DNA from 3 places in the Cohnella suwonensis genome. Region 3 is predicted to be linked to each of the others. Evidence: riboswitches for the same ligand, from Rfam matches in the RefSeq annotation. Region 3 holds a riboswitch; each other region holds the start of a gene.
The links. Region 3 has a riboswitch for cyclic di-AMP ahead of ACFPPD_RS01645 (C40 family peptidase). Riboswitches for the same ligand answer to the same signal wherever they lie in the genome.
Positions count from the first base shown of each region.

Region 1: linked by a shared signal. The riboswitch ahead of ACFPPD_RS16985 (ubiquitin-like domain-containing protein) and the one ahead of ACFPPD_RS01645 (C40 family peptidase) in region 3 are both predicted to bind cyclic di-AMP.
Region 2: linked by a shared signal. The riboswitch ahead of ACFPPD_RS12520 (3D domain-containing protein) and the one ahead of ACFPPD_RS01645 (C40 family peptidase) in region 3 are both predicted to bind cyclic di-AMP.

Region 1 covers NZ_JBHSMH010000062.1:11,986-15,257, reverse strand. The annotation lists gene rnmV (ribonuclease M5) at 1-246, opposite strand, end outside; gene ACFPPD_RS16985 (ubiquitin-like domain-containing protein) at 394-1,551, opposite strand; cyclic di-AMP (ydaO/yuaA leader) riboswitch at 1,922-2,140, opposite strand; gene ACFPPD_RS16980 (TatD family hydrolase) at 2,319-3,092, opposite strand; gene ACFPPD_RS16975 (HD domain-containing protein) at 3,116-3,272, opposite strand, start outside.
Region 2 covers NZ_JBHSMH010000038.1:43,596-46,867, reverse strand. The annotation lists gene ACFPPD_RS12525 (polysaccharide deacetylase family protein) at 1-725, shown strand, start outside; gene ACFPPD_RS12520 (3D domain-containing protein) at 814-1,452, opposite strand; cyclic di-AMP (ydaO/yuaA leader) riboswitch at 1,458-1,619, opposite strand; gene ACFPPD_RS12515 (LysR family transcriptional regulator) at 1,848-2,762, opposite strand; gene ACFPPD_RS12510 (succinate dehydrogenase cytochrome b558 subunit) at 2,932-3,272, shown strand, end outside.
Region 3 covers NZ_JBHSMH010000004.1:106,374-109,645, forward strand. The annotation lists gene ACFPPD_RS01635 (M1 family metallopeptidase) at 1-929, shown strand, start outside; gene ACFPPD_RS01640 (hypothetical protein) at 945-1,763, shown strand; cyclic di-AMP (ydaO/yuaA leader) riboswitch at 1,973-2,115, shown strand; gene ACFPPD_RS01645 (C40 family peptidase) at 2,121-2,642, shown strand; gene ACFPPD_RS01650 (MFS transporter) at 2,740-3,272, opposite strand, start outside.

The DNA of each region.
Region 1 (3,272 bases), on a different contig from region 3:
CTTCGTCAGGAACGCGTGCTTGCAGCCGGGCACCCGCTCCGACACGAGCTTGCGTATGCGCTCGCCCGGCGAATCGGGATCGGTCAGCACGATGACTCCCCTGCGGGCTTGCGCCAACTCGATTCGCCGAAGGACGTCCTCGCCGACCGCGGAACCGCCCGTCTCGATCGTGTCCGCGCCGACCGCCCGTTGCACCGCCGTCGTATCGTCTTTGCCCTCGACGACGATGATTTCCTGGATATTCAACTTCCGATACCGCCTTTGCCGCTTCTTTTATGGTTACAAGCGTATATGAACTTGACCGATACATCAAGTCTATACCCTACGGCAAAAGAATCGGGAAGAAGCCGCATGGGCTTCTCCCCGATTCTTGGACTCGCATTATTGCGCCGATCAATCCGCGGACGGTTTGACCGGGCCGATGACGTACACCTTGAATCCGCGTTTCGTGCCGAACTTGTTGGCATGGGATTCGCTGTCGTAGTAGACGTCGATCTTCTTGCCCTTGACCGCGCCGCCGGTATCTTCGGCTCTTCGGAATCCGATGCCCTCGATGTACACCCACCAGCCGATCGGAATGACGCGCGGGTCGACCGCGATCGTGCGCCCTTCCTTGACGATCGCTCCCGACGAGGTGACGCCGTAGTCGGAGTCGCCTTTCGTCTTGCCCGTCGACGCGAAGCCGGCGGAGTACGCGGTCAACGTCACGTTCGTCAGCAGACGGCGGACTTTGACTTTCTTGCCGTTCAAGCTGACGAATTGGGCTTCGGCGGCGCTCGGCGTTCCCGTATAAGAGGCCGTTGCCACTTCCGCTTTCTTCTTCGTGCCGACCGCGACGACTTTCTGTACGGCCGGTTGCGCGACGGTTTTCTCGATCATTTCCTGGCTGACGAGCTTGCCGTCTTCGTAGACGCGTTCCGTCTTGTAGACGACGACGCCCGCTTTGCCTTGAGTAATGACCTTGGTCTTGCCGGTCTCCAGATCGGCGTTCTTCTGTTCCACGACTTTGAACGCGATCGGAAGCTTCGTTTCGGTCACTTCCTTGCGTACCCGAACGACCGATACGGTCATTCCGTCGGCGAGCGCCGTGCCGGCCGCCGGAGAGACGCGATCGTCCCCCGCGAGACCGAGATTCAGCGAGCCGATGGCCGCGCCGACCGTGTCGGCGGTCGTATGGGCCACTTGCTCCTTGCCGTCCGCCTTAACCGTTATGCTTACCGCCCGATCGATGACGATCCGGGTTCCTTCGTCCAACTTGTCGGTCAGTTGCCCCGACATGCTGTCGAAAGGTCCGACGCGGATGTTACGTTCCGCGAACAGCTCTTCGACGTTGTTGGTCTGGGTGGCAATAACGGAGGCGACTCCGTTATCGATAATCGTGACGTTCTTCGTGGCCGCCTTTTGCAAGAGCGACATGAACGTCATCGTGATGGCAAAAACGAGAATTGCGCCCAAAATGGCTACGCGCAAATGCTCATGCTTCCATCGCAGTGCGATAAGCTTGCCGGTCGGTCGTGGATCATGGGTATCCGCTACGGGAATACTGCCCATTTTCTCGTTCCTCCTCATAGCCCCGCCGTCGACTGTGATGCATGATACTTGTCAGACGCGACTAATCCATAATGTTAACGACGCTTCGAAGCTCGCCCTCGATCGGTTTCATGGGCTCTCGAAATTCGCGCCGCCTTGTCCAGTCGTGCATGCCTGTACCGTTCGTACAAGCCGGATACCCCTTTTGGGGAACCATTCGTAAGCGAGAGTTTTCATCTCTCTCTTGCTTCCGAAAGGCCTCCGCATAACCTCTCTCATACCCGTTGGCGTATGGGAAAGGTTATGCTCGCAACACAAAAAGCCATCGAGACAGAGGATCTGTTCGTGGCTTCCGCAGTTGGAATGATAGGATGTTATCGCGGCACGAGTTGACCTCTCTCTATAACGCTTACGGGGTTAGCTGTCGGATTCGGGCAAAGAGAGTCGCCCTAATCGCTCCCGGTCAAGACGCGTAGCTCGGATAGAGGCGCGTTCATGCCGCTTGCGATATTCACCCCAAGATTGCTCGGACCGCCTTGGACGTATTGCTTGCTCGCCGCCGCGTTGGGTCCCCCGTTCTCCCTTTCGGGAGATTAAGCGCACTGGAAAAGGAATGTCATATTCAAACTTCTGCCTACGATCATAACCTCTATCGAACATAGGTGTAAAGAAGGTGCATCGGACGAATTTCCCTATTTTCATGGAAAATCGGGCGGTTCTCCGTTGGAATGAGCGGAAAAAGCTAGTTTTTTCTTAGAATCGTTCCGTTTTTCTCCCGAATATTCCGTTTATCTCGTGAGGCCGAATCGGCGCTTCGCGTTTTCGCTCGTTATTTTACCTAATTCTTCCAAAGAAATTCCTTTGATTTCCGCCGCGGCCTCCGCGACGAGACGAACGTAAGCCGACTCGTTTCTCTTCCCCCGGTGAGGGTGAGGAGTCAAATACGGGGCGTCCGTTTCGATGAGCAATCGGTCGATCGGAACCCTTTCGAGCACCTCTTTGGGCACCCTGGCATTCTTGTAAGTTATGGGTCCTCCGAACGAAATATGGAAGTTCATGTCCAGGCACGACTTGGCCGTCTCCCAGCTTCCGGAGAAGCAATGCATGATGCCGCCCACTTCTTCCGCTTTCTCTTCCTTGAGCAATCTGACGACGTCTTCGTGAGCGTCCCGGTTATGGATGACGATCGGCTTCTTGAGCCGGCGGGCGAGCCGGATCTGTTCGCGGAACACGACCTGCTGCAAATCCTTCGGGGACGTGTCCCAATAATAGTCGAGCCCGATCTCTCCGATGGCGACGACTTTCGGATGGCTGCACAGCCTTTCGATCCACGCCAGGTCCTCTTCCAGCCTCATGTCGATCGCATCGGTCGGGTGCCAGCCGACGACGGCGTAGATGAACGGGTATTTTTCCGCGAGGGCCATCGTCGTCGGAATCGTCTCCCGGTTAAAGCCGATATTGACGATCGTATCCACGCCGGCTTCCCGCGCGCGGGAAATGACGTCTTCGCGATCGTTGTCGAACTTGGAAGAATCAAGGTGCGCGTGCGTGTCGATAAGCATTGTCGGAAGTTGTCTCCCTTCTATTATATAGATAGTTTGTTGCGCGTCTCGGAACTGAGCCGATGGGCGTGCGGAAGCACCAAATCCTCCGGATAATACACGTTGTATTTGCCGCGGTGAAGACCCGCGATCGATTGAATGATGTCGGATTTCATCGAAATCTCCGTCAGCCGGTCTTGC
Region 2 (3,272 bases), on a different contig from region 3:
GCTCCGTCACCCTTTTCGTTTTCTGGGAGAACGGTCCCGATATCGCGCTCGCCAAGCCTTCCGGCATGAGATGGTCGGATATGGAGAAGAAGTACGAAGGAGCCTTCGTCTTATCCGCGCACGGGGATACGCGCAAAGTCGCCCTGACGTTCGACGACGTACCCGATCCGCGATTCACGCCGCAAGTACTTGACGTGTTAAGAAGAAAGAAAGTGACGGCGACGTTTTTCGTCGTCGGTACGCGCGCGAAGAAACATCCGGACATCGTCTCGCGCATCCGGAAGGAAGGCCACGATATCGGCAACCATTCGTATAGCCATCCCGACTTCTCCAAGCTGCCGCTCGCGAAGGTGCAAGATCAAATCGGGCGGGCGGAAGCGATCATCGACGGCATCGTCGGCTTCAAGCCGAGATTGGTTCGGCCGCCTTACGGAGAAATCACGGAGACGCAGCTCAGATGGGCGAAGCAACAAGGTTATACGGTCGTCAATTGGAACGTCGATTCTTCCGATTGGCGTCAGCTCAGCGCGAAGCAGATACTGCGCAACGTGACGCGTTCCGTCCGGCCCGGAGCCGTCGTGCTCATGCACGCGGGAGGCGGGGAAGGGCAAAATCTTAGCGGTACGGTACAGGCGCTTCCGGCATTGATCGATTGGCTTCGGCTTCACCGTTACGAACCGGTATCCTTATCGGAGCTGCTAGGCGTGAAGGAGTATAAATCATAAACGCAAGCGAAAACGCCTTCGGCGTTCAAAAAGGACCGGTTCGCTTCGCGTTCGTCGCGCGGCGTCCGGCCCTCTTCGTGTCGTTCCGTTATTTCAAAATGTAAACTTTAACGCTCTGGTAACCGAATCCGGATACGAATTGGCGGGTTCCCGGGACGAAGATGTCGATTCGGTTGCCCTTGATCGCGCTGCCCTTATCGGTAGCCGTGGCGATCAATCCGCCGTCCGGCAAGCCGGAAAAGTCGTATCCGGTCACGTATACGCGCGTGCCGAGCGGAATGACGTTCGGGTCGACGGCGATCGTGCCGAGCTTAAGCGGTTTGCCGAAGTAATCGACGGGACCCCAGCCATTCTCTTCGGCGGAATCGGAATAGGCCGTTGCTTTGATGTCCAGAACTTTGGAGAAGCCGAGCGATTGCCCGGCGGTCGTCGTGACCGATTGCGCGGTCACCGCGTTCGGCGAGGCTTTCGAAGCGGCGGTTATGCCGTTGTTCGGGATGACCAGCTTCAATCCCGCGTAAATGTTGAGCGGATCGATGTTCGGATTGACGTTCATCAATTTCTGAAGCGGAACGTTCAATTGCTTGGACAGCTTCCAGAACGTATCGCCTTCCTTGGCCGTGTACGGAGCGGTGGCCGCGTGGGCCGTCAACGACGGAAGCGCCAGGGCGGCGCCGAGTACTAGCGCGCTCGCGCGCGTTCCGAGCTTTTTCCAACTGTGCGTCATCTGAGATGTCCTCCTGATAATCGGCCGGCGAGGTTAGCTGTCGGGTTCGGACCGGGAGATCGGCCCTGCGCATCGCTGCGGTTCACCCCAAGTACATGGCGGATATGCATCCTGCACATACTTTCGATATTGTCCCCCGCACCGTAAGGTTTAGGCCGTGATTATGCCATGCCTTGGTATTCCCCTTTAATAAGGTTGTTCAAAAAGTCCGATTTTGATCACGAAGCGACCAGGAAGATTATTCGACATCGAATCTTGAAAACCGGACTTTTTGAACTTGTACTTAAGCGGGAAACAAAGCCAAGCGGCATATGTAAAAGGCTACCACAACGGGTATGCCCGATAAACCGGTAACTATAGGAAACGGCTCGCGCCAGGGTACGGCGACGGTCGGGTTACTCGATTCCGGGTCCGGTCCTGCGCGCGAAATAAGCGGTCGTCTCTTCGATCAGGTACCGGGTGGAAGGCGCGAGCCACGCGGGATCGCCGTGGATGAGGGACGTCGTCCGATTCGTTTCCTCGAGTTCTCTGATGCGGACCAGGTACAGATCGTTATCCGCCAAAACTTGCTCGCGCAAATACGACTTCGGCAGCAACGTTCCCGCCCGGCAAGCGGACAGCAGGCGGATGATCGCTTCGAACGAGTCGATCTCCATCCGGACGTCCGGTTTCAGCTTGTAGGTTCTGAACAGCTCGTCGGTCAGCGTGCGATACCAGGTGCCCGGGGCGAACAAAATCATCGGTAAACCGTTCAGATCGGTCATCTCCAGATGCGTTCTTTCCAATAGAATGTGTTTTCTGGGGAGGACAAGGATAAGATGATCGTCAAACAAGGGTAAACTGGTAATGCCTGGGTCGTCGACGACCGAAGAGGCGACGATGCCGAAATCGACTTTGCGTTCTTTGACTAGCGTCGCGATTTCGTGGGATTTGCCGGTAACCGCTTTGATTTCCAAGTTAGGATGTTTGCCGGTCATGGCCGTAATCAGCTCGGGAAGCGTCGTCTGAAGCGTCGTCAGGCTCGCTCCGATCGTCGCAACGGGAGCTTCCGTAGACTTGAAGGCGTTCAGCTTCTGCAAGTAGTCGCCGTGGAACCGTCGGAGATCCAACGCGAACTCGTACGTAAGCTTGCCCGCGGGCGTCAGCTCGAGCCTTTTCCCGATGCGGCGGAACAGATCGACTTCCAGCTCGGCTTCTAGCCGGGATAACCGGCGGGATAGCGCGGGCTGGGATAAATTCAGGCGGTCGGCGGCTTTGTTCAGGCTTCTCTGCTCCACGATCGCGGCGAACAAACGCATGTCTTCCAGCATGTTTCACAGCTCCTCTTATGCGCGTAGGTTATAAGGTTTAATATTAAATAAGCAGTTCCATTATAAGCGAAAATAGAGTAACCTTAATAGCGGTGACAAAATGGTGACGCTTGGAAATTCGTCGTCATCGTTGTCGAAGCACGGATGCGAAAGGAGAACGAACACACACATGGCAGGTAATTCCTACTTACCGAGAAAGCTTCACTCTTTGCTCGGCGTCATTCCGCTCGGGCTGTTCATCGTCGAGCACGCGCTGACCAACTACTCCGCGTTCGAAGGAGGACAGGAGGGCTTCTCGGACAGCATCGACTTGTTGAACAGTATCCCGCTCGTCTTCTGGATGGAATTGTTCGTCATTTGGCTGCCGATTCTGTTCCATGGCGTATACGGCTTGTACATCGCCTACCAATCGAATCTTAACACGGGTCGATTCAGCTATGGGCGCAACTGGGCGTTCACGTGGCAGCGGATTACCGGGGTCATCACGTTTATTTTCGTGGCCTGGCATTT
Region 3 (3,272 bases):
AGTGGTACGGGGAATATCCGTATTCGACGCTGTCGGTCGTCATTCCGCCGGCGGACGCGAACGGCGCGGCGGGCATGGAATATCCGACGCTCGTCACCGGCGCCTCCGCCCAGGCCGCGAGCTCCGGCTACGATCTCGAACGGACGCTCGTTCACGAGATCGCGCATCAATATTGGTACGGCCTCGTCGCCTCCAACGAGTTCGAGGAAGCCTGGCTCGACGAAGGCTTCACCTCTTATACCGAGGATAAGCTCATGTCCAGCATCTACGGGGTGCTTCCTAACTTGGCGGTGGAATCCAGCTACCTGACCGATCCGCAGCCTCTGAACCAATATTCCTGGCGGTTCAGCTCTTCCGACGGATACGCCGAGAACGTCTACATGCGCGCCAAGCTCGTGCTGTCCGCCCTCGAGCGCCAAGTCGGGGACAAGACGATGAACAAGATCATGCGGACGTATTTTCAGAAATACAAATTCAGGCATCCGTCGTCGGAAGACTTCCAGAAGGTCGTGGAGTCGGTCACCAAAACGAAATGGAACGATTTCTTCCTGTCCTACGTGCAGCATGGGGAGATGGCGGACTACGCGGTCGAATCGATCGAATCGAAAAAAACGAACGAAGGTTTCGAAAGCACCGTGCTGCTGAGAAGGTACGGCGGGAACGCGCAGCAGGTGTCGGTATGGCTCCAGTTCGCCGACGGGCAGTCGCTCCGCAAACAGTGGGACGGCGTCCAGAACCACATCCGGCTCCAGCTCCGCTCCGCGTCGCCGCTGACGTACGCCGCCATCGACCCGGGCAACAAAGTCGTCCTGGACAACCGGAAGTACAACAATTATTTGCTTTCCGAGGTGCCGAAAGAGAAACGTTCCCGCGTAGCGACCGGGATCACGCAATTGCTGGAAGGCCTGTTCGGAACAATGGCGTGGTAAGGAGGCGAGGTCACGATGATACGAGAATTGTTAAAAAAGGGATGGGACATGGCCGTCCGTCATAAGGTTGTAGTGGTTCTCCTGTTCCTGTACCGGCTGTTGTGGGGATTCTTCCTCTACCGGTTCGTCGACTCCGTCGCGACCCCGATTCTTGCCCGCTATCCGGAAACGCACCCGAATTCCGACGCGGCGCGGTTATTCCTCGTCGAAGCCCAATTCCGGCTGCTGAAGACCGACCTCGTCAACGAGTCGCTTTGGCTGCTCGGAGGCCTGCTTCTGCTGCGGATGCTGCTGACGCCGCTGCTGAACGCCGGCGTGTTCTACTCCTTCCACCACGCGACGGAGGAAGCGGGCACGCGCGTGCTGTTCGGGGTTCGCCGGGTTTGGAAACCGGTCACGCTGCTGTACTGGGCGGAGAACGCTTTGCTTCTGTTGCCCGCCGTCTGGTTGGTGCCCTTCGCGAAAGACCGGTTCTACTCGGAGCCCATCATAACCGACTGGCTGAGAGATCTGTCGCCTTATGCGCTGGCATGGCTAGTCACCGGCTTCCTGCTGCATCTGCTGTTTCAGTTCATGCAGTTCGGCGCCGCGTCCGGCGAAGGCATTCTGAACGGGCTCGGGTTGGCGCTTCGCCGGGCATTGCCTTTAATCGGCATCACTCTAGCGTTGCTCGGCATCGGTTTGGCGGTATCCGCCACGGCGTGGGCCGTCTCCACGCTCTGGTCCGGATTTATCGCCGTCGCGCTGCATCAGGCTTTCTACTTCGTCCGTTCCCTCCTGACGTTATGGACGTCCGCGTCCCAATATCAGGTATGGTCCGGAACGGAGCCGTAAGCTTCCTGTCCCCCTTCCGACAATATTCACCAGGGACATTCCCCGGTTTGCGCCTTTTCGCGGGCGTAACCGGGGTTTGACGTTATTATCGGCGGCCATTTCCTAAGCGAAAGGAGGACCGATTTCCTAGTTTTCCGCTGTAGATGAGTGAATTCTCATTTAGTAGATGCAGGAAATTCGTCAGGAAAACCGAATATGTAAGACGAAGAAATCAAAAACTGCCGAGTTCTCGCGAAAGCGGGAAACGGGGGAACCAGTCTTTACGGGTGAATTGGCTTCGCTTCACAGGAGCCATAGGGGAACCTTCTACCGAACCCTCCAGCTAACCTCGTAGGCATTGGAAGGAGTCAACCTGTTTTGCGCAAGCTTTCCGCTATTCTTATCGCTTTATGCTTTGCTTTGGCTTTCCAAGTAGGCAGCGCGTTCGCCGATTCCAAGATGGATGAGACGATCAAGCCCCTTCTCGGCATCGACTACAAGTACGGCGGATCGACCAAAAGCGGCTTTGACTGCTCCGGATTCACGCAGTACGTCTTCAAGCAGCTCGGCATCAATCTCAACCGTGCTTCGAGAGACCAAGCGAAGCAAGGCCAGAAAGTTTCCCGAGACAACTTGCGTCCGGGAGACCTCGTGTTCTTCAACACGAACGGCAAAGGCATCTCGCACGTAGGCATCTATGTCGGCGACGGCAAAATGGTTCATTCCCCTTCTTCGGGCAAGAGCGTTTCGTTCGTCAGCATTTACGACAAATACTACGCTTCGCGTTATGTAACCGCTCGTCGGATCATGGACACGGATACTTACCAAGAGCTCGCAACCGAACCTTCGGATGCGGAAGATGCTGCCGCTGCGGGCGCATCTGACGAAGCCGCGGAATAATCCGGCGGCGATCAAATAAAGGGCAATCCCGTCGTCATCGCAAGATGACTTGTCGGGATTGCCCTTTGTTTTTGAATCTCTTATTCGGTTCAGCGCCTTATTTCGGCTTTCGTTCCCTCAGCCGGCCGACTTCATCGGCCCCGATCGCGTGCGCGCTATATTTCGCTTTCTCGTATAAGCGCAACAGCCGGGGCTTTGCTTCCGCGAACCAAGCCCAATACGTCGCGGCTCTGCCCTTGCCGGAAACCGGAAACGCGAGCCGATGCCTTTCGATCCTCTCCAGCGTCTCCGAGGGCGTGTCGGACGCGCGGAATTCGAATCCGTCCCCGATACCGGCCAGCACCGCTTCCTCGTAAAGCCGCCGGACTTTATCCGCGTCGCCGAGCCGCTCCCAGTCGGCTTTGGCCGTTCGAGTCGGGATTCTAGGCGATTGCGCCCGCTTCTTCGCGAGCGACCTCCGCTCTTCCACGTACGGCAATACATCCTCCGCCCGGCGTTCCCTCCGCAGCATGTCCAGAACGGCTTGCCACCAAGATTGCCAAGTCCGCTTGCGATCGCGCCACCATAACCGGACGAACCAGACCGCTACGATTACGACCCCCGCAAGGACGCCCCAACCGATGACGTCCC